Regions from separate parts of the Janthinobacterium sp. UMAB-60 genome, predicted to be linked through region 1. Evidence: predicted binding sites of a transcription regulator. Region 1 holds the regulator's gene; each other region holds the start of a gene.
The links. The regulator FNR, encoded in region 1, switches genes on or off when oxygen is low (the NO sensors DNR and NnrR bind a similar motif). The targets are predictions, from matches to a motif close to TTGATNNNNATCAA.
Positions count from the first base shown of each region.

Region 2: the regulator FNR is predicted to act here: its motif matches at 7,237-7,250, upstream of K0F86_RS01735 (KamA family radical SAM protein).
Region 3: the regulator FNR is predicted to act here: its motif matches at 1,143-1,156, upstream of K0F86_RS11290 (XrtA system polysaccharide chain length determinant).

Region 1 is NZ_LT607485.1:355,563-365,863, forward strand. Features, by position in the region: gene K0F86_RS09585 (TOBE domain-containing protein) at 1-235, shown strand, start outside; gene K0F86_RS09590 (response regulator) at 337-3,411, opposite strand; gene fnr (fumarate/nitrate reduction transcriptional regulator Fnr) at 3,651-4,409, shown strand; gene K0F86_RS09600 (FixH family protein) at 4,413-4,937, opposite strand; gene ccoG (cytochrome c oxidase accessory protein CcoG) at 5,084-6,466, opposite strand; gene ccoP (cytochrome-c oxidase, cbb3-type subunit III) at 6,471-7,391, opposite strand; gene K0F86_RS09615 (cbb3-type cytochrome c oxidase subunit 3) at 7,384-7,584, opposite strand; gene ccoO (cytochrome-c oxidase, cbb3-type subunit II) at 7,586-8,200, opposite strand; gene ccoN (cytochrome-c oxidase, cbb3-type subunit I) at 8,216-9,643, opposite strand; gene K0F86_RS09630 (DUF3274 domain-containing protein) at 9,890-10,301, shown strand, end outside.
Region 2 is NZ_LT607482.1:374,431-384,731, reverse strand. Features, by position in the region: gene mog (molybdopterin adenylyltransferase) at 22-651, shown strand; gene K0F86_RS01760 (alpha/beta hydrolase) at 648-1,316, shown strand; gene K0F86_RS01755 (S1C family serine protease) at 1,373-2,932, opposite strand; gene K0F86_RS01750 (carboxymuconolactone decarboxylase family protein) at 3,024-3,590, opposite strand; gene K0F86_RS01745 (fumarylacetoacetate hydrolase family protein) at 3,590-4,438, opposite strand; gene K0F86_RS01740 (MFS transporter) at 4,383-5,729, opposite strand; gene K0F86_RS01735 (KamA family radical SAM protein) at 5,732-7,096, opposite strand; gene K0F86_RS01730 (cache domain-containing protein) at 7,380-7,838, shown strand; gene K0F86_RS01725 (methyl-accepting chemotaxis protein) at 7,907-9,613, shown strand; gene K0F86_RS01720 (DNA-3-methyladenine glycosylase) at 9,610-10,188, opposite strand.
Region 3 is NZ_LT607486.1:283,636-293,936, reverse strand. Features, by position in the region: gene K0F86_RS11295 (XrtA/PEP-CTERM system exopolysaccharide export protein) at 420-1,043, opposite strand; gene K0F86_RS11290 (XrtA system polysaccharide chain length determinant) at 1,296-2,825, shown strand; gene K0F86_RS11285 (XrtA-associated tyrosine autokinase) at 2,845-3,678, shown strand; gene K0F86_RS11280 (TIGR03016 family PEP-CTERM system-associated outer membrane protein) at 3,662-5,191, shown strand; gene wecB (non-hydrolyzing UDP-N-acetylglucosamine 2-epimerase) at 5,204-6,364, shown strand; gene K0F86_RS11270 (XrtA system polysaccharide deacetylase) at 6,361-7,212, shown strand; gene K0F86_RS11265 (FemAB family XrtA/PEP-CTERM system-associated protein) at 7,212-8,291, shown strand; gene K0F86_RS11260 (TIGR03087 family PEP-CTERM/XrtA system glycosyltransferase) at 8,307-9,608, shown strand; gene xrtA (exosortase A) at 9,605-10,301, shown strand, end outside.

The DNA.
Region 1 (10,301 bases):
CCTCGTGGCGGACAGCGCAGGGGCGCGCTTTTCCGCGCGCAACCAGCTGTCCGGGCTGGTGACGCGCGTGCAGACGGGTGCCGTCAACACGGAAGTGGTGCTGGACTTGCCGCGCGGCGGCACGATTGCCGCCATCATCACGAACCAGAGCAGCACCGACCTGGGCATTGCCATCGGCAGCAGCGTGACGGCGATATTTAAAGCGTCCAGCGTGATTCTGGGCGTGCCCGCGTAAATTGGGTAGGTCGGATTAGCGGCGGCACGCCGCGTAATCCGACAATATTGTTGGCGAATCATGTCGGATTACGCGCTTGCGCGCTAATCCGACCTACTCTTTTAATCCTTCAGCCTGGACAACCAATCGGCCGCCGCCGCCAGCGCCAGTTCCAGTTCCTGCGCCGTGTGCGCCAGCAGGCTTGGCACCTCGTCCAGGCGGCCCGCGTCGATGGCTTCCTCGGTGGCGAACGCGGCGCGGATCAGGCGTTTCGTGCCCAGGGTGCCGACGGAGCCGCGCACGCCGTGCAGGATGCGCGCCACGTCGCTGTGGCGGCCCGATTGCAACGCCGTTTCGGCGTCGCGCACGGGCGTCATGCCCTTGTTCAGCGCGTCTTCCACCATGCGCCGCAGCACGCCGCGCCCCTTGGCATCGCGGCCCATCACGCGCATCAGCGGCGCCATGGAAAATACTTCCTCATCGGCAAGGGGCACCGGCCCGGCCGTCTGCACGGGCGGGCGCTTCGGCAGGTGGCGCAGGATGACTTCCATCATCTCTTCCACCACCACGGGCTTGGCGATGAAATCGCTGATGCCGGCCGTCATGCAGCGCTCGCGTTCGGACGCCAGCACGCCGGCCGTCATGGCGATCACGGGCAAGTTCAAGCGCAGTTCCGTGCGGATGATGTGGGTGGCGCTGAAGCCGTCCATGACGGGCATCTGCATGTCCATCAGCACGATGTCGTAGCGCAGCGCTTCCGTGCGCAGCCGTTCCACGGCTTGCAAGCCGTCGCCCACCACATCGAGGGTGGCGCCCATGTGTTCGAGGATGCCGCGCGCCACGGCCTGGTTCAAATGATTGTCTTCCACCAGCAGGAAATGCACGCCGGCCAGCTCTGTGCCCAGCGGCTGGTGCAGGATGCGCTGTTCGCCGCCGTCGTTCTTGGCGATCAGCGCCTGGTGCAGGGCATCGAACAGGCTCGAACCCGTGATCGGCTTCATCAGCACGACATCGGCCTCGGCGGCGCTGGAGATTTCCTCCAGGTGGTTGCGGGCGAAGGCGTTGACCATCACCACGATGGGCTGGCGCTGGCCGCTGGCCGCCTGGCGGATGGCCTTGGCCGTGGCCAGGCCGTCCATGACGGGCATGTGCCAGTCGGCCAGCACCACGTCGTACGGCTGCTGCTGCGCCAGGCGTTCGCGGTACAGTTCGATGGCGGCAAAGCCGGAGTCCACTTCGTCGGCCAGCCAGCCCCAGGCCTCGATCAGTTTGACGATCAGTTCGCGCGTGGTGCGGTTATCGTCGGCCACCAGCAGGCGCAGCTGGCCCAGGGCCGGCGTGCGCCGCGTTTCGGCCGGCTGCGCCAGCATCTCGAACGGCACGCTGAACCAGAAGCGGCTGCCCTTGCCTTCGCTGCTGGCCACGGCGATATCGCCACCCATCATGTGGATCAACTGCTTGCTGATGGCCAGGCCCAGGCCCGTGCCGCCGAAGCGCCGCGTGATGCTCTGGTCGCCCTGTGAAAAGGCGGCAAACAGCTGCTGTTGCTGCAGGTCCGTCATGCCGATGCCCGTGTCGCGTACTTCGAAGCGCAACCAGGCGCGGCCGTTCTCTTTCTCGGTCAGGCTGACGGCCACCACCACTTCGCCGCTCTCGGTGAACTTGATGGCGTTGCCGGCCAGGTTGACGAGGATCTGCTGCAGGCGCTGGGCGTCGCCCACCAGGCGGCGCGGCACGTCGGGCTCGACGGCGATGGCCAGTTCCAGCTCCTTTTCACCCGCATTCATGGTCATCGTCGTGGCCAGCGTGTTCATGACCTCGTCGAGGTCGAATTCGACGGGCGACAATTCCATGCGGCGCGCCTCGATCTTCGAATAGTCGAGCACGTCGTTGAGGATGCCCAGCAGCGACTGGCCCGCCACGCGCACCATGGTCAGATACTTGCGCTGTTCCGTATCGAGCCTGGTATTGCCCAGCAAATACACCATGCCCAGCACGGCATTGAGGGGCGTGCGGATTTCATGGCTCATGTTGGCCACGAAATCGCTCTTCGCCCGGTTGGCCGCCTCGGCCCGGTCGCGCTCCTGTTCCAGTTCCGCCGCGCGCGATTCGAGTTCCTGCTGCAGGCGGTCGCGTTCGCTCATCAGGCCGTTGAACGCTTCCGTCAGTTCGCCGATTTCGTCGCGCTGCTGCACCGGCACGGGGGTGAAGCGGCTGCCGCTGGTGTGCAGCGCCCGCAGGGTATCGCGCAGGCGTACCAGCGGCGACAGCAGGCGCACGGTGACCCAGCCCAGAACGGCTGCGGCCAGCAGCGAGGCGAGGGTGCTCCACAGTACCAGCCGGTACAGCACGCCATCGAACGGTTCGAAGGCGTCGTCGAGGGGCAGCGAGGCGGCCAGCAGCCAGTTCACCGATTTCAGGCGCTTGAAGCTGTTGACGGCCGTGATGCCGCGGCTGTTGGTGCTGACCATGGTGCCTTCGCCATCGTTCTTCAGCAGCTGGGTCGTCGTCAGGTTGGCGTTCGGCTGGCGTGGCTGCAGCAAGCGGTCGGTATCGGGGTGCAGCACGTAACGCGGCACGGCGCCGCGCGTGAGGATGAAGTAATAGCCGCTCTTGCCGATCTTTTCCGAACGCAGGCGTCCCAGCAGGTTGTCCTTGTACAGGCGCAGCACGCCGATCACCACGCCGGCCACCTGGCCATCGGCCGTGAGCACGGGCGCGACCATCTGCACGATGGGCATGCCGCTCGATTTGCCCAGCATCGGCTCGGTGATCATGGGCTGGCGCGTGCGCAAGACGGTCTGGAAATACTCGCGCTCGGCCACGTTGATGCCGATGCGGCCCGTGACCAGCGGCATGTCGGCCACGACGGCGCCGTGCGCATCGAGCACCAGCACGTCGTCGAACAGCACCAGCATCGCGCGGCGCGAATAGTATTCGCGCAATTGGGCGGGCTGGCCGATCAGTTCCGGCGGCTGCTGCCTGGCCGTCAGCGTGACGATCTGCAGCAGCATGCCCAGCTTGTCGTCGAGTTCGGCAGCGGTGCGGGTGATCAGGGCAGATTGCTGGCTCAGCAGTACTCGGGTGAAGTCGGCGCGCATGTGCTGCAGCTGGATCATGGTGACCAGCGCGATCATGGCGATCGAGGTCAGGCTGGTGGCCAGCGCGACTTTTGCTTTGATGCCGAGTGGCTTCATGATTTCCTTTTCAGTACCGGGCGGCACAGGCGGCAGATAATGCTGTCAGGAATTTTCCTATCAATGCCCCAGCTTGGCAAGCGCCACCGCGCAAATTGCCCTCCCCGCATGGGCTTTTGACGATGTTGCCATATAATCAAAGTCAGAACGTCGTTTATTCAGCGGAACTGCGGTGAAATTGGCACACGGCAACCCTGTATGCAGTAAACTTGTTGTTGCATTTTCTAAAAGGTACCGACATGACTGAAGCGCTACTCACTCCCACCATGCCCACAGTGACCGTGGAAGCGTTGCGTGCGCGATGCTCGACCTGCAGCATGCATCAATTGTGCCTGCCAATGGGCCTCGATGTGGGCGACATGGACCGGCTGGACCAGATCATCGGCCGCCGCCGCAAGATCGTGCGCGGTGCCTCGCTGTTCCGCATCGGCGACTCGTTCCAGAACCTGTACGCGATCCGCCTGGGGCACTTCAAGACGTACCAGATCAATCCGGGCGGCGAAGAGCAGGTGACGGGTTTTCAGATGGCTGGCGAACTGCTGGGCATGGATGCCATCAGCGCCGACCGCCACCACTGTAATGCGGTGGCGCTGGAAGACAGCGAAGTGTGTGAAATTCCTTTTTCCAGCCTGGAACAATTGCTGGGCAATATGCCGACCCTGCTGCGCCATTTCCATCGCATGATGAGCCAGGAAATCACGCGCGAGCAAAGCGTCATGCTGTTGCTGGGCAATATGCAGGCGACCCAGCGTTTTGCCGCCTTTATCGTCAACCTGGCTTCGCGCTATGAAGCGCGCGGCTATTCGGCCAGCAAATTTCAGCTGCGCATGTCGCGCGAGGAAATCGGCAATTACCTGGGGCTGACCATCGAGAGCGTCAGCCGTTTATTGTCGAAATTCAAGAAGGAAGGCTGGCTGCGCGTCTCCAACCGCGAGATCGAGATCTTGCAGCCGGCCAAACTGAAGGCCATTACGGCCGGTACCGACGTCTGCAAATAAGGCTTACAGCTCTTCATCGGCGTGCAGCGCGATGCTGCGCTGCAGCGGCCAGGTCCAGATGCCGGACAGGCGCCACTCGCGTTTGTCGTTTTCCACCAGTACTTGCCAGCGGCTGCGTTCGAGCATCGGCAGCGCTACGGAAAAATTGCCGGCCGCATCGGGCTGCACCAGCAGCTTGATATCCTTTTCCGGCAGTGTCGCATGCGCCAGATGCAGCTGCAACGGACCCTGATAAGCCTTGCCGAAGCTGTGCACGGAACCACTGAGGCGCGCTGACGCCACATCATAGGACAGGCTGGTATCCATGGCCAGGTCGCTGGCGATCGTGTCGCGCCGCAAGTCCTGGTTGATCGCCTTGCCCTGCTTGTAATAATCACCCACCACCAGCGCATCGGGCTGCGTAAACGCGATATACGCCATGCAGCTGCCGACGACCACGGACAGGCCGGGACCGATCATCAGCAGCCAGGGCCAGCGATGCTTGTACCACGGTGCAACGGGAGGTTGCAGTTTCAGACTGTCGGACATTTTGTTCTCCTTGGGGGCGGACCCTGTGGGTCTGACCCCAGCTTTTGCTTCCGGGTTGAAAATCAAGTGACCCTAACGCATGATTGATGATACCCCTACGGCGAAATACCGGGGTCGGACCCAGAGGGTCCGACCCCGAATCAACATCACCGCGGCACGATGAAGACCGCGCTTTCACGCACATGCAGCGACGGGTCGTCCAGCGAGTGCAATTCGATCGCAATCTTGTTCGACCCCTTTTCTCCCACGCCGTGCGGCACGCGCAGGCGGATCGGCCAGCCCAGCGTTTCCGTCGGCTGCAAGGTCACCTCTTCGCGCGTCAGCAAGGTCAGGCCCGGCAAGCCGGAAGCGCTGATTTTGAAATGCTGGGTTTGCTCGGACGTGTTCATGATCTGCAGGCGGTAGACGTTTTCGATCATGCCGTCTTCCACTTCGCGTCCCATCGAACCGCGGTCGCGGATCACGTCCATTTTCAGGGGCGTGCGCAGGGCCAGCGAGGTACACACGGCGATGATGATCAGGGCCAGGATGGAAGTGTAGATCAAGACGCGCGGGCGCATGGCGCGCTGGCGTATCTGCTTCGAATTGAAGTTGTTTTCCATCGCATGGTCGGTACTGTAGCGTACCAGTCCCCGTGGCCGCTCGACCTTGTCCATCACGGTATTGCAGGCATCGACGCAGGCGGCGCAGCCGATGCATTCATACTGCAGGCCGTTGCGGATATCGATGCCGGTCGGACACACCTGCACGCACAGCGTGCAGTCGATGCAATCGCCGAGCTTGTCGTTGTTGCCGGCCTTCTTGCTGATGGCGCCACGCGGTTCGCCGCGCTTGGCATCGTAAGTGATGATCAGGGTGTCCTGGTCGAACATGGCGCTCTGGAAGCGCGCGTAGGGGCACATGTATTTGCACACCTGCTCGCGCAGCCAGCCCGCGTTGCCGTAGGTTGCCAGGCTGTAGAACAAGACCCAGAACCATTCCCAGGGACCGAAATTGAGGGTGGTCACCGCCTGCGCCAGTTCCTTGATCGGCGTGAAGTAGCCGACAAAGGTAAAGCCCGTCCACAGGGCGATGGCGCCCCATACCAGGTGCTTGGCCGTCTTCTTGACGGCCTTGCGCACGGAGGGTCCCTGCTTGTCGAGGGCCATGCGCGCGCTGCGCGTGCCCTCGATGCGGCGTTCGACCCACAGGAAGATTTCCGTGTATACCGTTTGCGGGCAAGAGAACCCGCACCACACCCGCCCGGCAATGGCCGTGACGAGGAACAACAAATACGCACAGATGATCAGCAGGGCCGCCAGATAGATGAAATCCTGGGGCCACAGCACGACGCCGAAAATGTAGAACTTGCGCGTGGTCAAATCGAACAGCAGGGCTTGCCTGCCATTCCAGGTCAACCACGGCAAGCCGTAGAACGCCAGCTGGGTAAGCCATACGCATACCCATCGCCAGGTAGCGTAGCGTCCTTTGGCCTCGCGAGGGTAGATCTGCTCGCGGGCCGCATACATCTTGATGACTTGAGGTTCCATTACATCATTTCACGGGCGTCTGGGGATTCGACAGGCTCCAGACATACGCCGACAGCACGTGGACTTTGGACTCGCCGAGGAAATCGCTGAAGGCCGGCATGGTGTTGTTGCGTCCCTTGCGGATGGTTTCCATGATGGTATCGGCACTGCCGCCGTACAGCCAGATCTTGTCCGTCAGGTTAGGCGAACCGAGCATCTGGTTGCCCTTCGCATCGGCGCCGTGACAGGCCATGCAGGCGCCGAACTTGGCCTTGCCCAGCACGGATTTGACGGGATCCGAGGTGGAACCGGACAGGCTCAGCACATAATGGGCCACGTTCTCGACATCCTTTTCGGAACCCAGTGCGGCGCCCATCGGTGGCATCTGCCCATTGCGGCCGTGCATGATGGTGGTCTTGATGATGTCGGGATCACCGCCATACAGCCAGTCCTTGTCGGTCAGGTTGGGGAAGCCCTTGTTGCCGCGCGCATCCGAACCGTGGCATTGCGCGCAGTAGGTCAGGAACAAACGCTGGCCGATGGCTTGCGCCTGCGGATCGGCGGCCACCGTCTTCAAGTCCTGGCTCAGGTACTTGTTGAACAGGGGACCGTAGTCGGCTTCTGCCTTCTTCAGCTCTTCCTCGTACTGGCCCGTCGATTTCCAGCCCAGACTGCCGGCATAGGTGCCCAGGCCCGGGTACAGGAACAGATACGCCAGGGCGAAGACGATGGTGATGTAGAACAACCACATCCACCAGCGCGGCATCGGCGTATTGAGTTCCTTCAAGTCCTCGTCCCAGACGTGGCCCGTGGTGCCGTCGGCAGGCGCGCCTTCGACCACTTTGATTTTCGACTGCGAGTACAGCAGCACGCCGCAGCCGATGATGCCCAGCAGGGACAGCACGATGATGTAGATATTCCAGAAGCCATTGGTAAAGTCAGCCATGGTTGCGCTCTCCTTGTGCCGGCGCGGCATCGGCCGCGTAGTCGAGCGCCTCGTCGTCGAACGGCAGGCGCGCCGCCGCGTCGAAGTCGCTATTGCTGCGGCTGAACGTCCACCACAGGATGCCTACGAACGTCGTAAAGGAAACCACCGTCATGACGCTGCTGGCGCTGTCAAACAGGTTTTCGATTGCCATGCTAATTCCTTGTTTTGATTAATGTACCGAGGCCTTGCAGATAGGCGACCAGGGCGTCTTCTTCCGTCTTGTCCTGCAGCTGCGCCGGGCCGGCGGTGATTTCCGCATCGCTGTACGGCTGGCCCAGGCGTTTCAGGGCGCGCATCTTCGGCATGATGTCGTCAGGCACCAGCTTGGTCTTCGCCAGCCATGGGTAGGCCGGCATGTTCGACTCGGGCACCACGTCGCGCGGGTTGTTCAAGTGCGTGCGGTGCCATTCATCGCTGTAGCGGGCGCCCACGCGGGCCAGGTCGGGCCCCGTGCGCTTGGAACCCCACTGGAACGGACGGTCGTAGACGAACTCGCCAGCGACCGAATAGTGGCCATAGCGTTCCGTTTCCGCGCGCAGCGGACGCACCATCTGCGAGTGGCAGTTGTAGCAGCCTTCGCGCACGTAAATGTCGCGGCCCGCCAGGCGCAGCGGCGAATACGGCTTCAGGCCGGCGATCGGCTCCGTCGTGCTCTTCTGGAAGAACAGGGGAACGATCTCGACGGCGCCGCCGATGCTGATCACTACCGTGACCAGGGCGATCAGCAGCCAGGGGTTTCTCTCAATCCATGCGTGTGAAAATTTCATTTGCTTTCGCTCCTATCAGGCGTGCGCCGCGTTCAGTTCCGGAATGCGGGCGACGGGGAGTTTGCTGCCGCGCAAGGTCATCCAGGTGTTGTAGCCCATGATGCACATACCCGACAGGTACAGCAGGCCACCGGCCACGCGCACCACGTAGTACGGATACGTTGCTTTCACGCTCTCGACAAAGGTGTAGGTCAGGGTGCCGTCCGGATTGACCGCACGCCACATCAGGCCCTGCATCACGCCGGCGATCCACATTGCGGCGATGTACAGCACGATGCCGATGGTGGCCACCCAGAAGTGCACGTCGACCAGACGCGTGCTGTGCATCTGCGTGCGGCCCGCCAGGCGTGGCAGCAGATAGTAGATCGAACCCATGGTGATGAAGCCCACCCAGCCCAAGGCACCCGCATGCACGTGGGCAACGGTCCAGTCGGTGTAGTGCGACAGCGAGTTGATGGTCTTGATCGACATCATCGGACCTTCGAAGGTGGCGATGCCGTAGAACGACAGCGAGACGATCATGAATTTCAGGATCGGATCGGTGCGCAGCTTGTGCCAGGCGCCCGACAGAGTCATGATGCCGTTGATCATGCCGCCCCAGCTTGGTGCCAGCAGGACCAGCGAGAAGACCATGCCGATCGATTGTGTCCAGTCAGGCAATGCCGTGTAGTGCAGGTGATGCGGGCCCGCCCACATGTAGGTGAAGATCAGCGCCCAGAAGTGGACGATCGACAAACGGTACGAGTACACGGGGCGCTCGGCCTGTTTCGGGATGAAGTAGTAGACCATGCCCAGGTAGCCGGCGGTCAGGATGAAACCCACCGCGTTATGGCCGTACCACCACTGGATCATGGCATCCTGCACGCCCGCATAGGCGGAATACGACTTGGTGAACGAGGCTGGCATGACGGCGCCATTGACCACGTGCAAAATCGTCACGGCCAGGATGTAGGCGCCGAAGAACCAGTTGGCCACGTAGATGTGCTTGACCTTGCGCTTGATCAGGGTGCCGAAGAAGACGATGGCGTAGGCGATCCAGACGACGGCGATGAGGATGGCGATAGGCCATTCCAGTTCGGCGTATTCCTTGCCGCGGGTCAGGCCCATGGGCAGGCTGACGACCGCGCACAGGATCACCGCTTGCCAGCCCCAGAACGTGAAGGCGGCCAGTTTGTCGGAAAACAGGCGCACCTGGCAGGTGCGTTGTACAACGTAGTACGAGGTGGCGAACAGGCCGCAGATGCCGAAGGCGAAAATCACCGCATTCGTGTGCAGCGGACGCAAGCGTCCGTATGTCAGCCATGGTATGTCGAGGTTCAGGGCAGGCCAGGCCAACTGAGCGGCGATGATAACGCCAACCAGCATGCCGATGATGCCCCATACCACAGTAGCGACCGCGAATTGCTTCACGATCTTGTAGTTATAGTTCAGCGATTGATCCACAAAGACTCTCCCTGGAATTACTATTTATGATGGTGGCCAGAGAGTAAGTGTTTGACCGCGAAAAAACTTTGATGTGGATCAAAATTCCCCGGATGAAATAAGCGTAGCTAACTGACATCGAAATAAATTGTGATTTGGGTAAAAAAAGCCATGCAAGATCCCTGCAAGCGCTGGCTTGACATGGCGTAAAACGTGCGTGGAGGCAATGACTTAGAGTGGCTTGTCCAGACACGTCCAAGGCCCGCCATGGAAGACCCGGAACGCCGCGATTCGTTGAATGCCCAGGTAGACCTGGTCGTCGGAAAAGCCGAGGGCACGACCCTGTTCGATCACTGCAAGCTCGCTTGCCTGGTGCAGGCGCCGTCGCCGGGCATCGTTATCTTCGTGCATGGCGTCAATTCCGAGGGCGAGTGGTACCGCGCGGCCGAAGCCGGCCTGTGCGCCGGCCTGAACAAGCGCATGAAGCGCTGCGACGAGCATATGGCGCATGCCACGGCGCAGGGCGGGCAGCTGACGCCGGTGGGCTATCGGAGCGAACTGAGCGATGACGGCTATGTCGATCCCGACTATACGGCCAGCACCTTTATCGCGCCGCAAGCGCATTTCTCACCCGTGATCCAGTTCCGCTGGGGCTACAAGGCCAGCGACAGGGAATTGC
Region 2 (10,301 bases), on a different contig from region 1:
TTACGACATAACAGGTACCGCATGACCACTCTCGAAGACGAATTGATTATCGGCCTCGTGTCGATCTCGGACCGCGCCAGCGGCGGCGTGTATGAAGACCAGGGCATCCCGGCCCTGGAAAGCTGGCTGGCCGCCGCCATCCGCACGCCTTTCCGCCTGGAAAAACGGCTGATCCCGGACGAGCGCTCGCAGATTGAAAACACCCTGATCGACATGGTCGACCTGAGCCACTGCCATCTGATCCTGACGACGGGCGGCACGGGCCCGGCGCGGCGCGATGTGACGCCGGACGCGACCTTGTCCGTCGGGACCAAGGAAATGCCCGGTTTCGGCGAACAGATGCGCCAGATCAGCCTGCAATTCGTGCCGACGGCGATCTTGTCGCGCCAGGTGGCCGTGATCCGCGAGACGCCCGAGCGCGCTTGCCTGATCATGAACTTGCCGGGCCAGCCGAAAGCCATCAAGGAAACCCTGGAAGGCTTGAAAGACGCCGCTGGCGTGCAACTGGTCAACGGCATCTTTGCCGCCGTACCGTATTGCATCGACCTCATCGGAGGTCCCTACATGGAAACCGACCCGGCCATCTGCAAGGCCTTCCGTCCCAAATCGGCGCTGCGTCCGGCGCAACCCCTACCTGAGGAAAATACATGAGCACCTTGCTGGAAACCATACAACTCGACAGCGCACCGAACCCCACCGTTTCCATCATCTGGATGCACGGCCTGGGCGCCGACGGCAACGACTTCGTGCCCCTGGTCAAGGAACTCGATTTGCGCGGCTGCCCCGCCATCCGCTTCATCTTCCCCAGCGCCGGCACCATGCCCGTCACCATCAACAACGGCTACGTGATGCGCGCCTGGTACGACATCCGCGAAAATGATCTGGTGCGCCGCGAAGACGAGAACGGCTTGCGCGCCTCGCAGGCACAAGTCGAAGCGCTGATCGCGCGCGAAAAGGCGCGCGGCATTCCCGCCAGCCGCATCATCCTGGCCGGTTTCTCGCAAGGCTGCGCCATGACCCTGCAAACGGGCTTGCGCCAAGCGGAACCGCTGGCTGGCCTGATGTGCCTGTCCGGCTACCTGCCGCTGGCCGACAAGACGGCGCTTGAACGCACGCCAGCCAGCCTGGAAACACCGATCTTCATGGCGCACGGCACGGCCGACCCCGTGGTGCCGATCGCCCGCGCGCAGCAGTCGCGCGATTTGCTCACAGGCATGGGTTACAAGGTGGAATGGCACGAGTACATGATGCAGCACTCGCTGTGCCAGGAAGAGATCGACGCGATTGGCGCGTGGCTGAAAAAAGTATTGGCTTAAAGTAAAACAGGCGCGGTGTGCGCCGCGCCTGTTGTCAAACGGAACGCCGGGAACGATCAGTTCGCCGGCGTTTTTGCATTCCATATTTTCAACATGTCGGCCGATGCTTCCGAACGGATGCCGTTGTCCGTCAGCACCGATTCCGTCGCCGCCAGCATGTCCTTGCGGGGTACGACGACCATTTCCGCATCGCGCTGCTGGAAGCGGAACGTCAGCAATTCATCCGTCTGGTCGCGCAGCAAGGTCACCAGGTGCGCCAGGCTGCGCACGCGCACGCCATTGACGGAATCGACGACCGAGAAGAAACGGGTACTGTAACCATTCATCAGCTTGTGCGGGAAGAACGGCGCGGCGATCACCACCAGCTCTTCGCGTTCGCTATCGGGCGCATCGCCGCGCCGCGTGACCAGCGGGTTGCCGGCAAAACTCATGCCGCCCAACATTGCCGGGTTGCCATTTGGCGCGGCCATGAATTCCGTGCTGGCGCGCGAAAACACCATCGGGCCAAAGATGAAATAGGATGGGTAATTGCCCTGCAAGCCGCTGATGAGCATCGGGTGCGCCGCCGAGACGGGTACCTTGATTCTCACGGGCGCGCCCTGGCGCACCACCGTCAACGGCAATTCGCCGTCTTTCGCCAGCTGCTGCACCCGGTACTGGAAGCGCACGCGGCTGTTGGCATTCAGCTTGACCATGCCCTGATTGTCGATAGGAAATTCACCGATATGCGTGATGACATCCCACTCCTTGAGCGGATAGGCGGCATCCTTGCTGGCCGGCGTCATCACGACGGCGCCCTCGACGCCCTTGGCCAGCTTCAGGTAGGTGCGCAGCGCGGGATTTTCCAGCGTTTGCGTCACGTCGCGCATGGCCGGCTTGCCCTTGGGCGCGCCGCTTTCCTGGTCGCGCAGGAACAGCTCGATTTCCTCGTTGGGGATGATGTAGCCGATGTTTTGCGCATTGAGCATGCCGGCAAAGGCCAGGCCGATCATCTTGTCGCCCGCAATCACGGGGCCGCCGCTATTGCCCGGGTTGATGGCAGCATCGATCTGGATGCGCAGGCCGGACACGGGGAAGTTATAGCGCACGAATTCGATGCGCGACACGATGCCCTTGGTGATCGACAGCGAGGTGCCGCCCGTCGGATAGCCATACGCCAGCACGGCATCGCGCACGTCCGGCAAAACGTTGGCGCGCGGCACCGCTTTGTGGCTGGCGAAAAAACTGTCATCGTCGATTTTCAGCAAGGCCAGGTCCATGCCACGCGAAATGGCCAGCACGGTCGCCGGTATCTTGTCGCCCGCGCCATTGGCCTGGATCTGCACCTGACTGGCATAGCCGACCACGTGCGCATTGGTGAGGATGCGGCGGCCTTCGATGACGACGCCGGAGCCTGTCACCTCTTGCGGCGCGGCCTTGCTCCAGGGTTTATAGGGGTCCGGCCCGCGCAGGGTGGAAAACACCTTGACGACGGAATTTTCCAGCGCGGAAGCGCTGGCGCTAGCCGTAGCGGCGGTCTCCGCGGCCAGCGCCCGCAGCGTCATCAAGGGACAAAAAGAAAGGGCCAGCGCCAGGAAGGCGCGGCCCATCAGGGTGATGCACGGACGAGTTTTCATTGAGCTTGTTGGCAATGGAAGGGAAGCAAAATTATATATTGAATAATTGCAACTTCATTACACTTTGTCCATCTTTGCCCGAAGAACTCTTCTAATCGGGCAAAGGCGTGACGCCCAAGGCTGGCACCGCCGTCTGCGCGCCGTTCATCACCATGGCGAGGAAAGTGTAATAGCCATTGATGCCCATCAAGTCCACCACGCCGTGCTCGCCGAACAGCGCCAGCGCGCGCGCATACGTGGCATCGCTGACGCGCTTGTTCTGCTGCAACTCGATGCAAAAGTCGTGCACGGCTTGCTCGTCTTCCTTCAGGGAAAGCGGCGCGCGGCGCGCCGCGATGGCGTCCACGGCCGCCTGCGCGATGCCGTTCTGCACGGCCAGCGGCGCGTGGATGGCCCACTCGACTTGCTGGTCCCACTGGCGCGCCGTCACCAGGATCGCCAGCTCGGACAGGCGCGTGCCGATGGCGCTGCGGTAGCGCAAATACTCGCCCATGCGCTGCGCCGTTTCCATCAGCTCCGGGCTGCGGATCAGCGGCACGAAGGGGCCGTACAGCGCGCCGCGCGGACCATCGATGATGGCTTGCGCGGCGGCGCGCTGCTGCGGGTCGAGCCGGTCCAGCGGCAGCGCGGGCAAGCGGTCGATATCGCTACCGGCCATCAGGCAGTCCAGGCGACCACGTCCTGCTGCTGTTCACCGAGGCCGGGGATGCCCAGGCGCATGCTGTCGCCTTTTTTGAGGAAACGCTGCGGCTTGCGGCCCTGGCCCACGCCCGGCGGCGTGCCCGTGGCGATGACGTCGCCCGGTTCCAGGGTCATGAATTGCGACAGGTAGCTGACGATCTGCACCACCGTGAAGATCATGGTTTGCGTATTGCCGGTCTGCATGCGCTTGCCGTTCACTTCCAGGTACAAGTCCAGGTCTTGCTCGTCGATGACTTCATCGCGCGTCACCAGCCACGGGCCGATGGGGCCGAAGGTGTCGCAGCCCTTGCCCTTATCCCATTGACCGCCCCGCTCCAGCTGGAACGAACGCTCGGAGATATCGTTGACGACGCAATAGCCGGCCACGTATTTCAAGGCGTCCTCTTCGCTCACGTACTGTGCGCGCGTGCCGATGACGACGCCCAGTTCCACTTCCCAGTCCGTCTTTTTCGAGCCTTTCGGCAACACGACATTGTCGTCCGGACCGTTCAGGCAAGTGATCGCCTTCATGAAGACGATCGGTTCGGCGGGAATCGGCATGCCCGATTCGGCCGCGTGATCCGCGTAATTGAGGCCGATGCCGATGAATTTGCCGACCTTGGCCAGCGGCACGCCGAAGCGTGGATTGCCGCGCACCAGGGGCAAGGTCTTTTCGTCGAGCTTGGCCAGCTTGCGCAAGGCCTTGTCGGACAGTTGTGCGCCGTCAATATCGGCAATCACGCCGGACAGGTCGCGCAGTTTGCCTTCTTCATCGATCAGGCCCGGTTTTTCCTTGCCTGGACGTCCATAACGAACGAGTTTCATAGTCTTCCTTGGAGTTGATCATTGCCGCTGTGCAGGCCGCCATTTTACCGGATGGCCCGGCGCGCCTGTAGCGGTGAATGAAAAACATCACAAGTCCCGGCAGTTGCAAGGCCGCCAGCACGCCAAACGCCACCTGGTACGCTTGCGGCGGGTACTGCTGCAAGCTGTTCAGGGGCCAGCAGCCGAGGAGCAGGCCAAAGCCCGCCTGCACCAGGAAGGCGCCCGTAAAAATGAGCAGATTCAAACAGGTGGCCGCCCTGCCCGTCAGGCTGGCCGGCATGCTTTGCGCGACGATCACATACTCGAGGCCCGTCACCGTGCCCAGCAAGGTAAACAGCACGGACAGCATGGGCAGGCTGGGCACGACGTTACACGCCATCGCCACTTGCACGGCGACAAACAGGACGATACCGGCGGCCGCCACTTGCATGGGCGCAATGCCGCGCCGCCCGGCCCACTCCGTCAGCATGCCCATGCCGATGGCGCCGAAGATGACGGCCGCCATGCCCAGGTACAACAAATACGCGACATTGTCATCGGACAAGCCGCCCACGTCGGCCAGCCAGCGCCCCACCCATAAACCCTGCACGCCAAAGAACACCGTGTGCGGCAGCAGGATCAGCGCGATGGTGCGGCGAAAGCCGGGATCGCGGTACACGCTCCAGACGCTGACCTTGCTCACCGGGTGCGCGGTGGCGGGCCTGGGCATGGCCGGCGACAGCAGGCGGATCAGCAAGCCGATGGCCAGCGCGGCCAGCGCCAGGCCCAGGAACACGCCGCGCCAGTCCGTGTAGTGCAGGGCCAGCTTGACGGGCATGGTGGCGCTGGCCGCACCCAGGCCGCCCACGGCGATCAAATAGCCATGCACGGAAGGCAGGCGCGCTGGCGCGATGGCGCACGAGAGCGCTTTCACGGCGGCCATGAAACAGCCGCCCAGGCCTGCCCCCATCAGGGCGCGTGCCCACATCAGCTCGGCAAAGCTGTGACCACGGCTGAACAGCCATACCCCCAGGGCCGCCAGCACCAGCAGCCACAGTTGCACCGTGCGGGGGCCGTAACGGTCGAGCGCCATGCCGATCGGCAATTGCACCAGCGCAAAGGCGAGAAAAAAGGCGCTGGTCAGCAGGCCCAGCTGCGCTGGCGTCAGGGCAATGGCACCCAGCAATTGCGCCGTCAGCACGGCATTCACGCCGCGCAGCAGGCACGACAGGTAATGCCCGAGCGCGAACGGCAGGAACACCAGGCAAAACACGGCTACGCCGGAACGGGAAGAGGCGCCGGCGCCGTGCATGCTCAGGCGGCCTGTGCCAGGCGGATGATTTTATGCGGCAACTGCGGCACAGGTTCATCCGTCTCGAAGAAGAATTTATCGTGGCCGAACGCGGGCTTTAAATCGTCCATCCACGTCGCTTCCGCATCGAACTTCGCATAAAACGGCCGGCGCACCCAATCCGGATTGCGCGCCTGCAAAAATTGCAGGGCAAACAGTTTTTCACCATTGATGCTGACGATGCCATCGATGACGATCTTGCCGGGAAACGCGCTCATGGAGGGCCCGCGCACCGTGCGCGACAGGCCGGACACCATCTGGTAGGCGGCCTGGAAAATCTCGTGCGCCTTCGCCAACGGTAACTCGAAATAGCCGCGCGGCCCCGTGTCCCGTTCGACAAACATGTAATACGGAATCGCTCCCAGGCGCGTGCCCGTCTGCCACAGCTCGGCCCAGCTAGCCGGGTCTTCATTGATATGGCGGATCAGCGGCCCCTGCATGCGCAAGGTGGCGCCCGTGGAGACGATGCGTTTCACCGCTTGCTGCGCGATGTCCTGGCGCAACTCGACGGCGTGGCTGTAATGGCCCATCACGGCCAGGTTCTTGCCCGCCTTGACGATGCGCTCGAACAGGCGCAGCAAATCATCCGCATCGCGGTCGGAAACAAAACGCTGCGGCCAATACGCCACCGCCTTGGTGCCGATGCGAATGTTCTGGATGTGTTCCAGGCCCGGCGCCAGCAGCGGCTCCAGGTAGGCAGCCAGTTGCCGCGTGTTCATGATCATCGGGTCGCCACCCGTGATCAGCACATCCGTCACTTCCGGATGCAGTTTCAGGTAGGCGGCCAGCTCATGCGACTCGCGCGCATCGAACTTCATGTCGTCCATGCCGACGAACTGGGGCCAGCGGAAGCAGAAGGTGCAATATGCGTGGCACGTCTGGCCTGCGCTGGGGAAAAACAGCACCGTCTGCGCATACTTATGCTGCAAGCCGCGCACGGGCGCATCGTTGACCCTCGGCACGTTATGCGTCATCTGCCCGGCCGGATGGGGATTCATGCCCAAGCGCAAGCCATGCACATAGGCATCGATGGCCGCCTTGTCTCGCTGCACCAGCACCAGGTCGCGCAAGTGCGCGTACTGCTCGGGCGGCAGCATGTCGCGGTGGGGAAAGACGAGGCGATAGATGGGGTCGTCAGGGATGTTGTTCCAGTCGATCAACTGGTCAAGCACATAGGCATTGGTGCGAAACGGCAAGACGTGCGACACCACCTGCACGGCCTCGCGTTGCTCTTCCGGCAGCCATTCCCACTGCCGCGCCTGATGAATGGTTTGCCGCGTATACGGCTTGAACTTGGGTGAAAACGGCTCGGTAATGAGTGCGGACACGATCGGCTCCTTGCCAGTAAATAGCGATAACTTTCATGAAATTGACCGTATATCGGCCAATTTCAGCCTCTTTCCCCCACAGGCCATGCCAGCTCGGCATGCTGTGAAAGTCATCATAGTTCTTGCCGCCTGGAACCAAATTGCTACACATCAACAAGCATTCCGATACGTTGTTCGCTGCCTACAAGCAACACCTTAGTTTGTTCCATCGCAATTTGATGGGTCCGTCGACGACGTAAATTACGGCTTGGCAATACATCCCTCGATATCACAAGGAGCTGTCATGAAACGCTTATTCACGGGTAGCCTGCTGTGCCTGGCATTTGCCGGCGGCAGCGTCAATGCCGCCGTCGAACCAACGGAAAAAGACGCCATCGCCATGGCCGAACGGGGCGCCGCCTTCATGAAGGCGCATGGCAAGGAAGAAATGATGAAGAAAATCACGGCGAAAGACCCCGACTTCGTGCAGGGCTCGCTGTATGTGGACATGCGTGACATCAAGACGGGCATCGTGCTGGCCCACCCCATCAATCCATCCATCGTGGGCAAGGATTTGACGGATGTGCCTGATGCGAATGGCAAGAAATATCGCCGTGAAATCATTGAGCTGGCACAAAAGCAGGGCAAGGGCTGGGTCGACTACCAGTACAAAAACCCCACCAGCGGCAAGATCGAGCCGAAGACCACGTACATCCTGCGCGTCAACGACGTAGTGCTGGAAGCGGGGATCTACAAAAAATAAGGCAACGGCGGCGTACACGAACGCTGTGCGCCGCCAGTGCCTGGAACAGCCATAGCCAGGAGTCAAGCATGCTCAATCAATTACGCATCGGACCAAAATTATTGCTGGCGCCCGCCCTGGTCTTGCTGCTGCTGATACTCAGCTCGAGCGGCGCCTGGTATGGCATGGTGCGGCAAAATGCCTCGCTGGAAAACATGGTGCTGGTGCGCATCGCGCATCTGAAAGCGGCCGCCGACGTCGTCGGCGAGGCCAAACATGTGCATGGCAATATGTACCAATTGCTGTCGTGGACGAATGGCAGTTTCGCCAAGGCCCGCATCGACGCGCTGGAACAACAGATCAAGGCGCGTCACGCGGCCATCGGTACCCAGCTGGCCACACTGCGGTCCTCCGCCACGGGTGCCGAACGCACCTTGGTCGATGCCGCCATCACGGCCCTGGCCGGCTATCGCAAGGCCGTGCTGGAAACCATGGAAATGGCACAGATGGACCAGTCGATCGCCACCAATTCCATGCTCAAGGCGGAAACGCAATTCGGCCAGTTCAATACACAGCTGGCGCAGCTGTCGGCCCTGGAAACGACGCTCAGCAGCCAGGCCCATGCGACGGCCAGCGCCGAGTTTCGCAGCCTGGGCTGGAGCCTGCTGCTGACCGTCATGCTCTCCATCCTGGCCTCCATCGTGGTGACCATGCTGGTGCGGCGCGCCATGCTGGTGGAAATCCGCGGCATAGCCGACGCCGTGCAAGACTTGGCGGCGGGCAAGCTGATCGCCGGTGCGCCCAAGCAAGGCAATGACGAGATCGCCGCCACCTCGCGCGTGCTGGACCAGACCATCGCCCACCTGAACCAGACCTTGCGCACCATCATGGACGCCGTGCAATCGATCGACACGGCGTCGCGCGAAATTGCCACCGGCAATCTGGATCTGTCGGCGCGCACCGAAATGCAAGCCAGTTCGCTGGAAGAAACGTCGAGCGCCATGGAAGCGCTGACGCAAGCCGTCAATGACAACGCCGACAACGCCCAGCTGGCCTGCGAGCTGGCGGGGCAAGCCTCTACCTTGGCCGTGCAAGGGGGAAGGTCGATGCAGCAGGCGGTGACGACGATGGCGACGATACGCGCCAATTCGCGCCAGATCGTGGATATTATCGGCGTGATCGACGGCATTTCGTTTCAGACCAATATCCTCGCGCTGAACGCCGCGGTGGAGGCGGCGCGCGCGGGCGAGCAAGGCCGCGGCTTTGCCGTGGTGGCATCCGAAGTGCGCACCCTGGCGCAACGCTCGGCGCAGGCGGCCAGGGAAATCAAGACCCTGATCGCCACCTCGGTCACCACCATCGATGGCGGCAGCGTGGCCGTGCAGCAAGCGGGTGACAGCATGGGCGCCATCGTGGCCTCGGTGCAGCAAGTCAATGAAATCATCCAGCGCGTCAAAGAGGCCAGCGCCGAGCAGGCGTCGGGCATCACGGAAGTCAACCAGGCCGTCACGCAAATGGATGACGTCACCCAGCAAAATGCGGCCCTGGTGGAACAGGCAGCGGCAGCGGCGGCCAGTTTGCAGGACCAGGCCGTCAAGTTGTCGGCGGCCGTGGCCGTGTTCACCCTGGACGAGCGCCCCGCTACGCCGGCCGGCCACAGCGGAGACGAGGTATTCCAGCATCCGGCCAGCCCCGTCAAGGGAGAAGGCAAGGACAGGCGCGCGCTGCACAGCCCGCTGCGCGGCATGCCCGGCCTGCGCGGCGCCAAGGATGCGTCCCAGCGCCGGCGCGGCTAGCTGACAGGCGCGCGCATCGGCTTGCTCAGGTAGGGCGAACCGGCCAGCACGAAGCGCCACGGCGTCTCCATCGCCCTGGAAATGCCGATGCGCGGGCCCGCCTGCACAGCAAACTCTTCCTCGCGGGCCAGCAGGGTGAACGGTGGCGCATCGAGCGCCAGCCGGTTCTGCAGGTGGCTCACGCCCAGCGCCTGGCACACCTTGCCCGGGCCCGAGCACAGCAGCCGCGGTTCCTCGACGCCGCGCCGCTCGCGCATGGCATCGATGCCCGCCAGCGGCTCGATGGCGCGGATCAGCACGCCCGCCCCATGGCCCGCTTCGCGGCACACAAAGTTCAAACACCAGTGGATGCCGTAGGAACGGTAGACATAGGCGTGCGCGGGCGGGCCGAACATGGCGGCGTTGCGCGGCGTCAAGCCGGCATACGTGTGCGAAGCGGGGTCCAGCCGGTCATACGCTTCCGTTTCCACGATGCGCCCGCCCACGCCGTCGACCAGCACGGTCACGCCGATCAGCTGGCGCGCCACGCTGCTGGAATCGTCCGCAAAATCGATACCGGCCAGGAGTTTTTTCATGCAGCAATTGTACTGCCGCACTTCCCGCCGCACGCCTTGCCCCATCTTAAAAACAAGTAAAACTTGATTTTTCGGTCATGGAAACCGGGGTGGACAGCGTCGTAAAATGTGGA
Region 3 (10,301 bases), on a different contig from region 1:
GATGCCGGGATCGACGGCATAGCCGCGCCAGCCGTACATCTTGCGGATCAGCAAACTGGCCGCCTCGCGCCGGCCACGCGAATTGGCCATGCGGATATGAAAGCGCTGCAGGTCGAGCTCGTGCTCCATCGCCGGGTCGATCTGGCCCTCGCCCACCACCAGGTCACTGAAAGTACCTGGCGTGTCGAAGGAAATAATAGGTTCATCTTCAAAGCTCATCTTGTCCTCACGTTCATCGGCAGCCGTCAAGACGGACTGAAGCCAATGCCTTGTGACAAGATAAAAAGCAGAGAAGTTCCCGCGTCAGGCAAAAAAAACAGAAGAAATATGCTATTCAGTAGCAAAATTGCATGCTGAAATTTGCCCGCAAGTACAAATTGACAAATATAAGTGCTGTTTTGATATTGCCGAGCCCGCTGCTAAAAAAAGCTCTCCGGTATCAGCAGCACGTCGCCCGGCCGCATCATGACGTTCGCGGAAATATCGCCACTCTTGAGCAGGTCGTCCAGGCGCACGCCCAGCTGCTGCTGGTTGCCGTCGCGCATGCGGATGATGCTGGCCTTGTTGCCGGCGGCAAAGTCAGTGATGCCGCCCACGGCGATGAGCACGTCCATCAGCGACATGCCCAGGCGGTACGGCAGCGCCTGCGGCTTGGCCGCCTCGCCGATGACCCGGATCTGCTCGCCATACGGGCCCGAGAAATTGGTGACGATGACCGTCACCACCGGTTGCTGGATAAACTTGCCCAGGGCTTGCTCGATATCGCGCGCCAGCTGGGTCGAGGTCTTGCCGCTGGCGGTCAAATCCTCCACCAGCGGCGTGGTGATCTTGCCATCGGGCCGCACGGCCACCGTCAGCGACACTTCCGGATTGCGCCAGACGATGATGTTGACGGAGTCGCCCGGGCCGATCAGGTAGTCGTGCATGGGGGCGCTGTCGTCGGCGGGCGCCAGCGGATAGCGGGTGCGGCAGCCGCCCAGCAAGCTGCTGGTACAGGCCAGGAGCAGCGTGTGGCATACAAATGCACGGCGAAACGGATTCATGCGGAGCCTCTTCGAGTCGATGGCGCATCCATGGCCGGCCCCGCAGAACCAGCCTGGGCCGCGAACTTCCTATGATTATTAAAACCCGGCAAGTGAACCTTGAGGCGTATCAAGAAGCAATCATCTTGGGAAATTTTGCTCCACAGCCGCCCTATACTTTGCTTACTCAACAGGCAAGCATTTCTTGCAAGACGCCGTTGTCCGCGCCGCCCAGCCATCGACCGTGCAACACCGTCACCTGAAGGAAGCGACATGGAGCAATTGATACAGCAACTGCTTTCCAGCCTGAAAGGCATCTGGAAGTACCGCTGGCATGCGCTGCTGGTGGCGTGGCTGGTGGCGATAGTCGGCTTCATCAAGGTCATTACGCTACCCGACGACTTCCAGACGTCGGCGCGCGTGTTTGTCGATACGCAAACCATCCTCAAGCCGCTGTTGGCCGGCATGACCAGCGTGCCGAACACGGAACAACAGGTGGCCATCATGAGCCGCACCCTGCTCAGCCGCCCGAACGTGGAGCGCGTCATGCGCATGGTCGACCTCGACCTCGATTCGAAGACCGTGCGCGAACACGAAGCCCGGCTCGATGAGCTGATGAGCCGCATCAAGATCACCGGCACCAACGCCTACGATATCTACACCATCAGCTACAGCGGGCGCGACCCGAAGCTGGTGCGCGACGTGGTGCAAAGCCTGCTGACCATCTTTGTCGAAGGCAGTTTCCAGGGAAAAAAGGGCGATTCGCAGAAGGCCGTGCAATTCATCGACGAGCAGATCAAGAATTACGAGGACAAGCTGAGCGCGGCGGAAAACCTGGTGAAGGAATTCAAGATCCGCAACAACCTGCTGCTGCCGCGCCAGGGCATCGACTATGGCAGCCAACTGCTGATGTCGTCCGATAGCCTGAACAATGCCAAGCTGGAACTGGTCGAGGCGGAACAGGCGCGCAAGGCCATCCAGAGCCAGATCGAGGGCGACGAACCCGTGCTCGATCTGGAGCCGAACGCGGCATTGATCACGAATCCCGAACTCGACGAGCGCATCGCGACGCTCAACAAGAATCTGGACAGCCTGCGCATGCAATTTACGGAATTGCATCCCGACATCATCGCCTCGAAGCGCCTCATCGCCCAGCTGGAAGAGCGCAAGATCGAGGAAAGCAAGCTGAAAACGGCGTCCGGCGACCCGGGCAAGAACTACAGCCCCATGCTGCAGCAGCTGAAGGTGGCGCTGACGGATGCGGATGCCAAGGTGGCCGCCATCCGTGCCCGCGTGCAGGAGTACAGCGCGCGCAATGAGCGCCTGCTGGCGCAAAGCAATGCCGTGCCCGAGGTGGAATCGCAGCTGGCGCAACTGAACCGCGACTACGTCATCAACAAGGAAAACTATGAAAAGCTGATCGGCCGGCGCGAAGCGGCCAAGCTGTCGGGCGAACTCAGTTCCACCACCGAGATGATGGCCTTCAAGATCATCGACCCGCCCACGGTGCAATATGCGCCCGTCGGCCCGAACCGTCCGCTGCTGTTTTCCGCGGCGCTGGGCGCGGCCCTGGTGGCCGGCATCGCCACGGCTCTCCTGATCAGCCAGGTGCGCCCCACCTTCCTCAGCCCCGCCGAACTGCGCGATGCCACGGGCTTGAATGTGCTGGGCACGGTATCGATGAACTGGACGCCGCTGCAGCAGGTGCGCCGCCGCCGCGCCCGCTATGCGTTTGCCGGTTGCCTGGGCAGCCTGTTCGTGCTGTACGGCGGGGTCATGACGGCCGCGCTGCTGAAATTCTAGAGCCACCAAGGGAGCGACGATGAGCAGCAAGGACAGCGGCAAGCAGGAACCCACGATCCTGGGCGTGGCCGAGGCCGGCGTGCCCTATGGTCCAGATGTTGCGGATGGCGCGGCGGCGGCCGGCAACCCCCAGTACCGCCCGCTGAACCTGGCCTGGCTGGCGGAGCAAGGCATGCTCACGCAGGAAGGCGGACGCAGTTCGGTGGCCGAAGATTTCCGCATCATCAAGCGCCCGCTGCTGCGCCAGGCGCGCGCCAGCGGCGACGAGGCCATCCGCCACGGCAACCTGATCGTCGTCACCAGCGCCATGCCCGGCGAAGGCAAGACGTATTGCGCCGTCAACCTGGCCATGAGCATCGCCATGGAAATGGATATCACGGTGCTGCTGGTCGATGCCGACGTGGCGCGCCCGTCCGTGCTGAAAGTGCTGGGGCTGTCGCCGGAGCCGGGGCTGATGGACGTGCTGCTCGACCCGCAACTGGCCATGGGGGACGTGATCCTGAAAACCAACGTGGCCAACCTGAGCATCCTGCCCGCCGGGCGCAGCAACAAGCACGCGACGGAATTGCTGGCCAGCCGGGCCATGAGCCGCCTGCTGGCCGAGATCGCCAGCCGCTATGGCGACCGCGTCGTCGTCTTCGATTCGCCGCCCTTGCTGATTACCAGCGAAGCGCACGCGCTGGTGGGACAGATGGGCCAAGTGGTGATGGTGGTCGAGGCGGAAACGACGACCCAGCACGCCGTCAAGGAAGCGCTGCGCCAGATCGAAGCGTGCGAACACATACATCTGATCTACAACAAGACCAAATCGTTCCCCGGCAACGACTACTACGGCTATGGCTATTACGACTAGCCGCCGGGTTCCGCTGCCGCTGCTGCCCTTGCTGTCCCTGCTGCTGCCCCTGCCGGCCTTTGCTGTCGACTGGCTGGTCAAGCCCTCGCTGCGCCTGCGCGAAAGCTATACGGACAATGCCACGCGCACGCCGCCCGGCCAGGCGCAATCGGACTTCATCACGGAAATCGCGCCCGCCATCGCCCTCATCGGCACGGGCCCGCGCCTGCGCGTGAACCTCGATTACAGCTGGCACAAATACCTCTCGGGGCAGCGCGGCAATAGCGACAACCACGACTTGCACGCCGCAGCCGACGCCGAGGTGGTGCAGGACTGGTTCTTCATCGATGCCAACGCCAGCGTGAGCCGGCGCAACATCTCGCCGTTCGGCCCGCAATTGATCGATGATCTGCCCGACACGGACAATACCAGCACGGTGCGCACCACCAGCATCAGCCCCTACCTGCGCCACCGCTTCCGCGGCCTGGCCACGGCCGAGCTGCGCTACACGCGCAATACGGTAGCCAGCGGCGGCGATCTGCTGTCCGTGCACAGCGATGAAATGGAATTGCTGCTCAGCGGCGAACCGCGCGGCCAGGGCTGGTCCTGGAACGCCAGCCACGATGTGCGCCGCACGCAGGACAGCAAGCTGGCGCCCGTGCGCATGCAGCGCAGCAGCGTGGGCCTGCGCTATCCGTTCAGCAGAAAATGGGCGGCCACGGCCAGCGGCGGCATGGAAAAGGAAGGCTATATCTCGAGCAACGGCAAGGCGCCGGAAGGCCGTTTCTGGTCGCTGGGCGGCGTGTGGACGCCGTCGCCGCGCACCAGCGTGGCCTTCAGCACGGGCAAGCGCTTTTTTGGCCACACCTACAGCCTCGATGCCAACTTCCTGCAGCGCCATACCAACTGGCAACTGAGCTACAGCGAAGACATCACCACCATGCCCACGCAGTTTGCGCGCCTGGGCGACCTCGATGCGGGCCAGCTGCTCGATCAATTATGGCGCGGCATCTTTCCCAACGCGCGCGACAGGCGCTTGCGCATCAATGCCTTCCTGCGCTACGCCAACAGCCTGGGGCCGGAACGGGGCGCCATCAATTACTTCAGCCACCGTTATTTCCTGGAAAAGCAGCTGAAGCTGACGATGGCGCGCGCCACGGCCAAAAGCACGATGGTCGTCGGCGTCACGGCCGTCGACCGCACGGCGCAAACGGCCAGCGGCATCGACAGCGCCTTGCTGCCCGGCATGGAGTTCGGCAGCGAAGACCGCACGCGCCAGGTCGGCGCCAACGTCGGCTGGAACTGGCAAGCCAGTGCGCGCACCAGCGTGAATGTCAATGCCGGCTACGCCGGCGTGCGCTCGCTGAGCGTGCCCCGGCGCGACAACAACATCACCGTGACGGCCGGCTACAGCCGCATCCTGCAGCCGAACATGACGGCCAGCATCGACGTGCGGCATACGCGGCACGCCAGCAACTACGGCGGCGATTACCGCGAAAACGGCGTCAGCGCCACGCTCACCATGCAATTCTAAGGAGGCCGCAGCATGTCCGATCGTTCGCTACCGTCCGCCGCGCCCGCGCACCTGCTGTGCGTGGTGGCCGCGCGCCCCAACCTGATGAAGATGGCGCCCATCCTGGCCGCCCTGGCGCGCCAGGCGCCCGCCGTGCGCGTAACCTTATTGCATACCGGCCAACACTACGATGCGGCCATGAATAGCCAGCTGTTTACGGATCTGGACCTGCGCGCACCCGACATATCGCTCGACGTCGGTTCCGGCAACCATGCGCAGCAGACGGCCGAGATCATGCGCCGCTTCGACGCCGTGCTCGACGCGCATCCGCCGCTGGCGCCCGATGGCGTGCTGGTGGTGGGCGACGTCAATTCCACCCTGGCGTGCGCACTGGTGGCGGCCAAGCGCGACATCCCCGTGATCCACGTCGAGGCGGGCCTGCGCAGCGGCGACCGGCGCATGCCCGAGGAAATCAACCGCGTGCTGACGGATCAATTGTCTGATCTGCTGCTGACCAGCGAAGAAAGCGCGCGCGACAACCTGCTGCGCGAAGGCATCGCCCCGGAACGCATCCATTTCACGGGCAACGTCATGATCGACAGCCTGCGGCGGCAACTGCCGCGCGCAGTCAAGCCCGAAACCACCCTGCGCGCCCACGGCCACGCCTGCCCGCCCGCGTATGGCCTGTTGACCTTGCACCGGCCGTCGAACGTCGATGATCCGGCGCAGCTCGCAGCGCTGCTGCAGGCGCTGGGACAACTGTCACGCCAGCTGCCGCTGCTGTTTCCCATCCACCCGCGCACCCTGGCCGGCTTGCGCCTGGCGGGCCTGGAACCATTGCTGGCGCGGCAGGCCATCGTCTGCCTGCCGCCGCTGGGCTACCTGGAAATGCTGGGCCTGATGCAGGGCGCGCGCCTGGTGCTGACCGATTCCGGCGGCATCCAGGAAGAAAGCACGGCCCTGGGCGTGCCTTGCCTGACCCTGCGCGACAATACGGAGCGCCCCGTCACCGTCCGCGCCGGCACGAATACCCTGGCCGGCACGCAGCCGGCCACCATTCTGGCGCTGGCGCGGGGCATCCTCGAGACGGGCGGCAAGCGGGGCCGCATTCCGCCCCTGTGGGATGGCCACGCAGCCGAGCGCATCGCCGCCGTCATCGCCCCCTGGCTGGCGGCGCGCCCGGGCACGCCATGACGCCGCCAGCCATACTACGCAACGCGCTGACCATCGACGTGGAAGACTATTTCCAGGTGTCCGCCTTCGCGCCGCACATCGCGCGCGCCGACTGGCCCCGCCTGGAATGCCGGGTCGAGGCGAATATCGAACGTATCTTACTGCTGCTGGAAAGCCGGCGCATCCACGCCACTTTTTTTACATTGGGCTGGATTGCCGAGCGCTATCCGGCCATGCTGCGCCGCGTGGCCGACGCGGGGCACGAAGTGGCCAGCCACGGCTATGCGCACCTGCGCGCCAGCGAGCAGTCGGCCGCCCAGTTCGCCGACGACGTGCGCCGCAGCAAGAGCATCCTCGAGCAATTGACGGGGCTGCCCGTGCACGGCTATCGGGCGCCCAGCTTTTCCATCGGCGCGTCCAACCTGTGGGCCTTCGACGTGCTGCAGGAAGCGGGCTACCGCTACAGTTCCAGCATCTATCCGATCCGCCACGACCATTACGGCATGCCCGATGCACCGCGCTTCGCCTGGCGCCCACGGGGGCCGCACGGCATGCTGGAATTGCCTGTCAGCACAGTGCGCTTGCGCGGGCGCAACCTGCCGGCCGGCGGCGGCGGTTACTTCAGATTGATGCCGTATGCACTGTCGCGCTGGCTTTTGCGACGCATCAATTCGCGCGACGGGCAAGCTGGCATATTCTATTTTCATCCTTGGGAACTCGATCCCGGCCAGCCGCGCCCGCCGGGCCTGAGCGCGAAGACGCGCTTTCGCCACTACCTGAACCTGGGGCGCATGGAAGCGCGGCTGGCGCGCCTGACGGGCGACTTCGTTTGGGACCGCATGGACCGTATTTTTTTGGAAAGCACATGATGCACGAGGCCAGCCTTCCTTCCGATCCGGCGCCGTCCAGCGCCGCCATTGCCGTGCGATTCCTGCAGGCGCACGAACATGCGCGCTGGGATGCCTTTGTCGAGACCTGTCCCGAAGCCACCTTCTTTCACCGCGCCGGCTGGCACACCATCATGCAGCAAGGTTTTCACCATGACAGCCATTTCCTGTACGCGGAACAGGACGGGCGCATCGCCGCCGTGTTGCCGCTGGCGCATGTGCGCAGCCGCTTGTTCGGCTCGTCCCTCGTCTCGCTGCCGTTTTGCGTGTACGGCGGCATCGCCGGCGGCAGCCCGGCCGTGCGACTGGCCCTCGACGAAGCGGCGCTGGCGCTGGCGCGGCGCCTCGGCGTGGGGCACCTGGAATACCGCTGGCGCGAGGTAGAGGACAATGCCCAGGGCGGCTGGCTGCACAAACCCCTGTACGCGACCTTCCGCCGTCCCCTGCATCCCGATGCCGAACAGAACTTGCTGGCGATTCCCCGCAAGCAGCGCGCCGTCGTGCGCAAGGCCATGGCCGGCGGCCTGCACAGCGCCATCGACTATGACTTGCAGCGCTTCTACCCGATCTATGCGGCCAGCGTGCACCGGCTCGGCACGCCCGTCTTCGCGCGCCGCCATTTTGCCCTGCTGCGCGCGGTGTTTGCTGACGCCTGCGAGATCCTCACCGTGTACCACGGCCAGCAGGCGCAGGCCAGCGTGCTGCTGTTCTATTTCCGCGATGAAGTGCTGCCGTATTACGGCGGCGGCACGCCGCTGGCGCGCAGCACGGGCGCCAACGACTTCATGTACTGGGAAGCGATGCGCCGCGCCAGCGCGCGCGGCTACCGCCTGTTCGATTTCGGCCGCAGCAAGCTGGGGACCGGGGCATACGACTTCAAGAAGAACTGGGGTTTTACGCCGCAGCCGCTGCCGTATGCCTACCAGCTCGTGCGCGCCAAGGCCTTGCCGGAAGTCAATCCACTGAATCCCAAATACGCGCTGTTCATCCGCGCCTGGCGCCGTCTGCCGCTGCCGCTGGCCAACCTGCTGGGGCCGCACATCGTGCGGCAACTGGGCTAAGCAAGGGGACACGCCATGCGCGAACTATTATTCCTCACCCACCGCTTGCCGTATCCGCCCAACAAGGGCGACAAGATACGCTCGTGGCACATGCTGCAGTACCTGAGCCGGCATTTCCGCGTGCACCTGGGCTGTTTCATCGACGATGACGACGACTGGCAGCACGCGAAAACCGTGGCCGCCCTGTGTGCCAGCACGCGCTTCATTGAATTGCGGCGCGGCACGGCCCGCTGGCGCGCCCTGCAGGCGCTGCTGTCGCGGCAAGCCATGAGCGTGCAGTACTACCGCGATGCATGGCTGCTGCAATGGGTCGATGGCTTGCTGTCTAGCGGCAAGGTGCGCCACGCGCTGGCCTTTTCCGGGCCCATGGCGCAATACATCGACGTCAGCGCGGGCCGCGCCCTGCACCGCGTGATCGATTTCGTCGACGTCGATTCCGACAAATGGCGCCAGTACGGCGACAGCAAGCCCTGGCCCCTGTCGCTGCTGTACCGGCGCGAAGCGCAGCTGCTGCTGCAGTACGAGCGCCATATCGCCCAGCAGTTCACGGCCGCCAGCTTCGTCTCGCCCGCCGAAGCGGCCCTGTTCCGCCAGTGCGCGCCAATGGCGCGGCGCAAGACGGGGTATGTCAATAACGGCGTCGACACGGCATATTTCACGCCAATGCCGGCCCAGAGCGCAATCTATCCGCCCGGCGTGCAGGCGCTGGTATTTACGGGCGCCATGGATTACTGGCCGAACATCGACGCCGTGCAATGGTTCGTGCGCCACGTCTGGCCCGCGCTGCGGCGCCAGTTTCCCCAGCTGCAGTTCTATATCGTCGGCAGCGCGCCCGTGCCCGCCGTGACGGCGCTGGGCAGGGTGGCCGGCGTGGTGGTGACGGGCAAGGTGCCCGACATCCGGCCCTACCTGGCCGGCGCGTCGCTGGCCGTGGCGCCCCTGCGCATCGCCCGCGGCGTGCAAAACAAGGTGCTCGAAGCGATGGCGATGGGCAAGATCGTGCTGGCCACGCCGCAGGCACTGGAAGGCATCGCCGCCCAGCCGGGCCTGGAACTGCTGCTGGCGCGCGACGACGCCGAATTCATCCACCATGCGGCGCGCGTGCTGCGCAACGCCCGGGGCGACGGGTCCGAAGGCAGCGGCGCGGCCATCGGCGCGGCGGCGCGCCAGCTGGTCTTGCAGGAATACGACTGGGAACGCAACCTGCGCAGCCTGGGCGCCATGCTGGGTCTGCCTGCCGAGGCCGAGGCCGAGGCCGGCGCCGGAGCCAGCACTGCCGCCATGCCGACGCTGCCCGTGCGGGAGCCATCCACATGAGCTTGCAGCTCGACCAGGTCGCCCGCTTGCCGGACGTGGCCGTCCTGCCGCATCCGCAGGCCCAGCAGCAAGCGCTGGCGATCCTGCTGCTGGCCCTGGCCGCCGTCGTGCTGCTGTACCACGCTACCTTCTGGTCGATGCTGGAACTGTGGTCGCGCTCGCAGACCTTCGCACACGGCTTCCTGATCGTGCCCATCAGCTGCTGGCTGGCCTGGCGCCAGCGCGCCCGCCTGGCCGCGCTGGCGCCCCAGCCGTCGTGGCATGGCTTGCTGCTGCTGGGCGCGCTGGGCCTGGCCTGGCTGCTGGCCGACGCCGCCAACGTGTCCGTGGTGGAACAATATGCGGCCACGGCCATGCTGCCCGCCTGCGTGCTGGCCATCCTCGGCTGGCCGGCCGTGCGCCTGCTGGCCTTTCCCCTCGCGTATCTGTTCCTGGCCGTGCCGTTTGGCGAAGTCTTCCTCGATCCCCTGATCGACTTCACGGCGGCCTTCACGGTGACGGCGCTGCAATGGACGGGCGTACCTGTGTTTCGCGATGGCAACAATTTTTCGCTACCGACCGGTAACTGGTCGGTGGTGGAAGCGTGCAGCGGCTTGCGCTACCTGATCGCCGCGCTGGCCCTGGGCGCCCTGTACGCGCATGTGCACTGCCACAGCACGGGGCGGCGCCTGGCCGTCATGGCCGCCGCGCTGC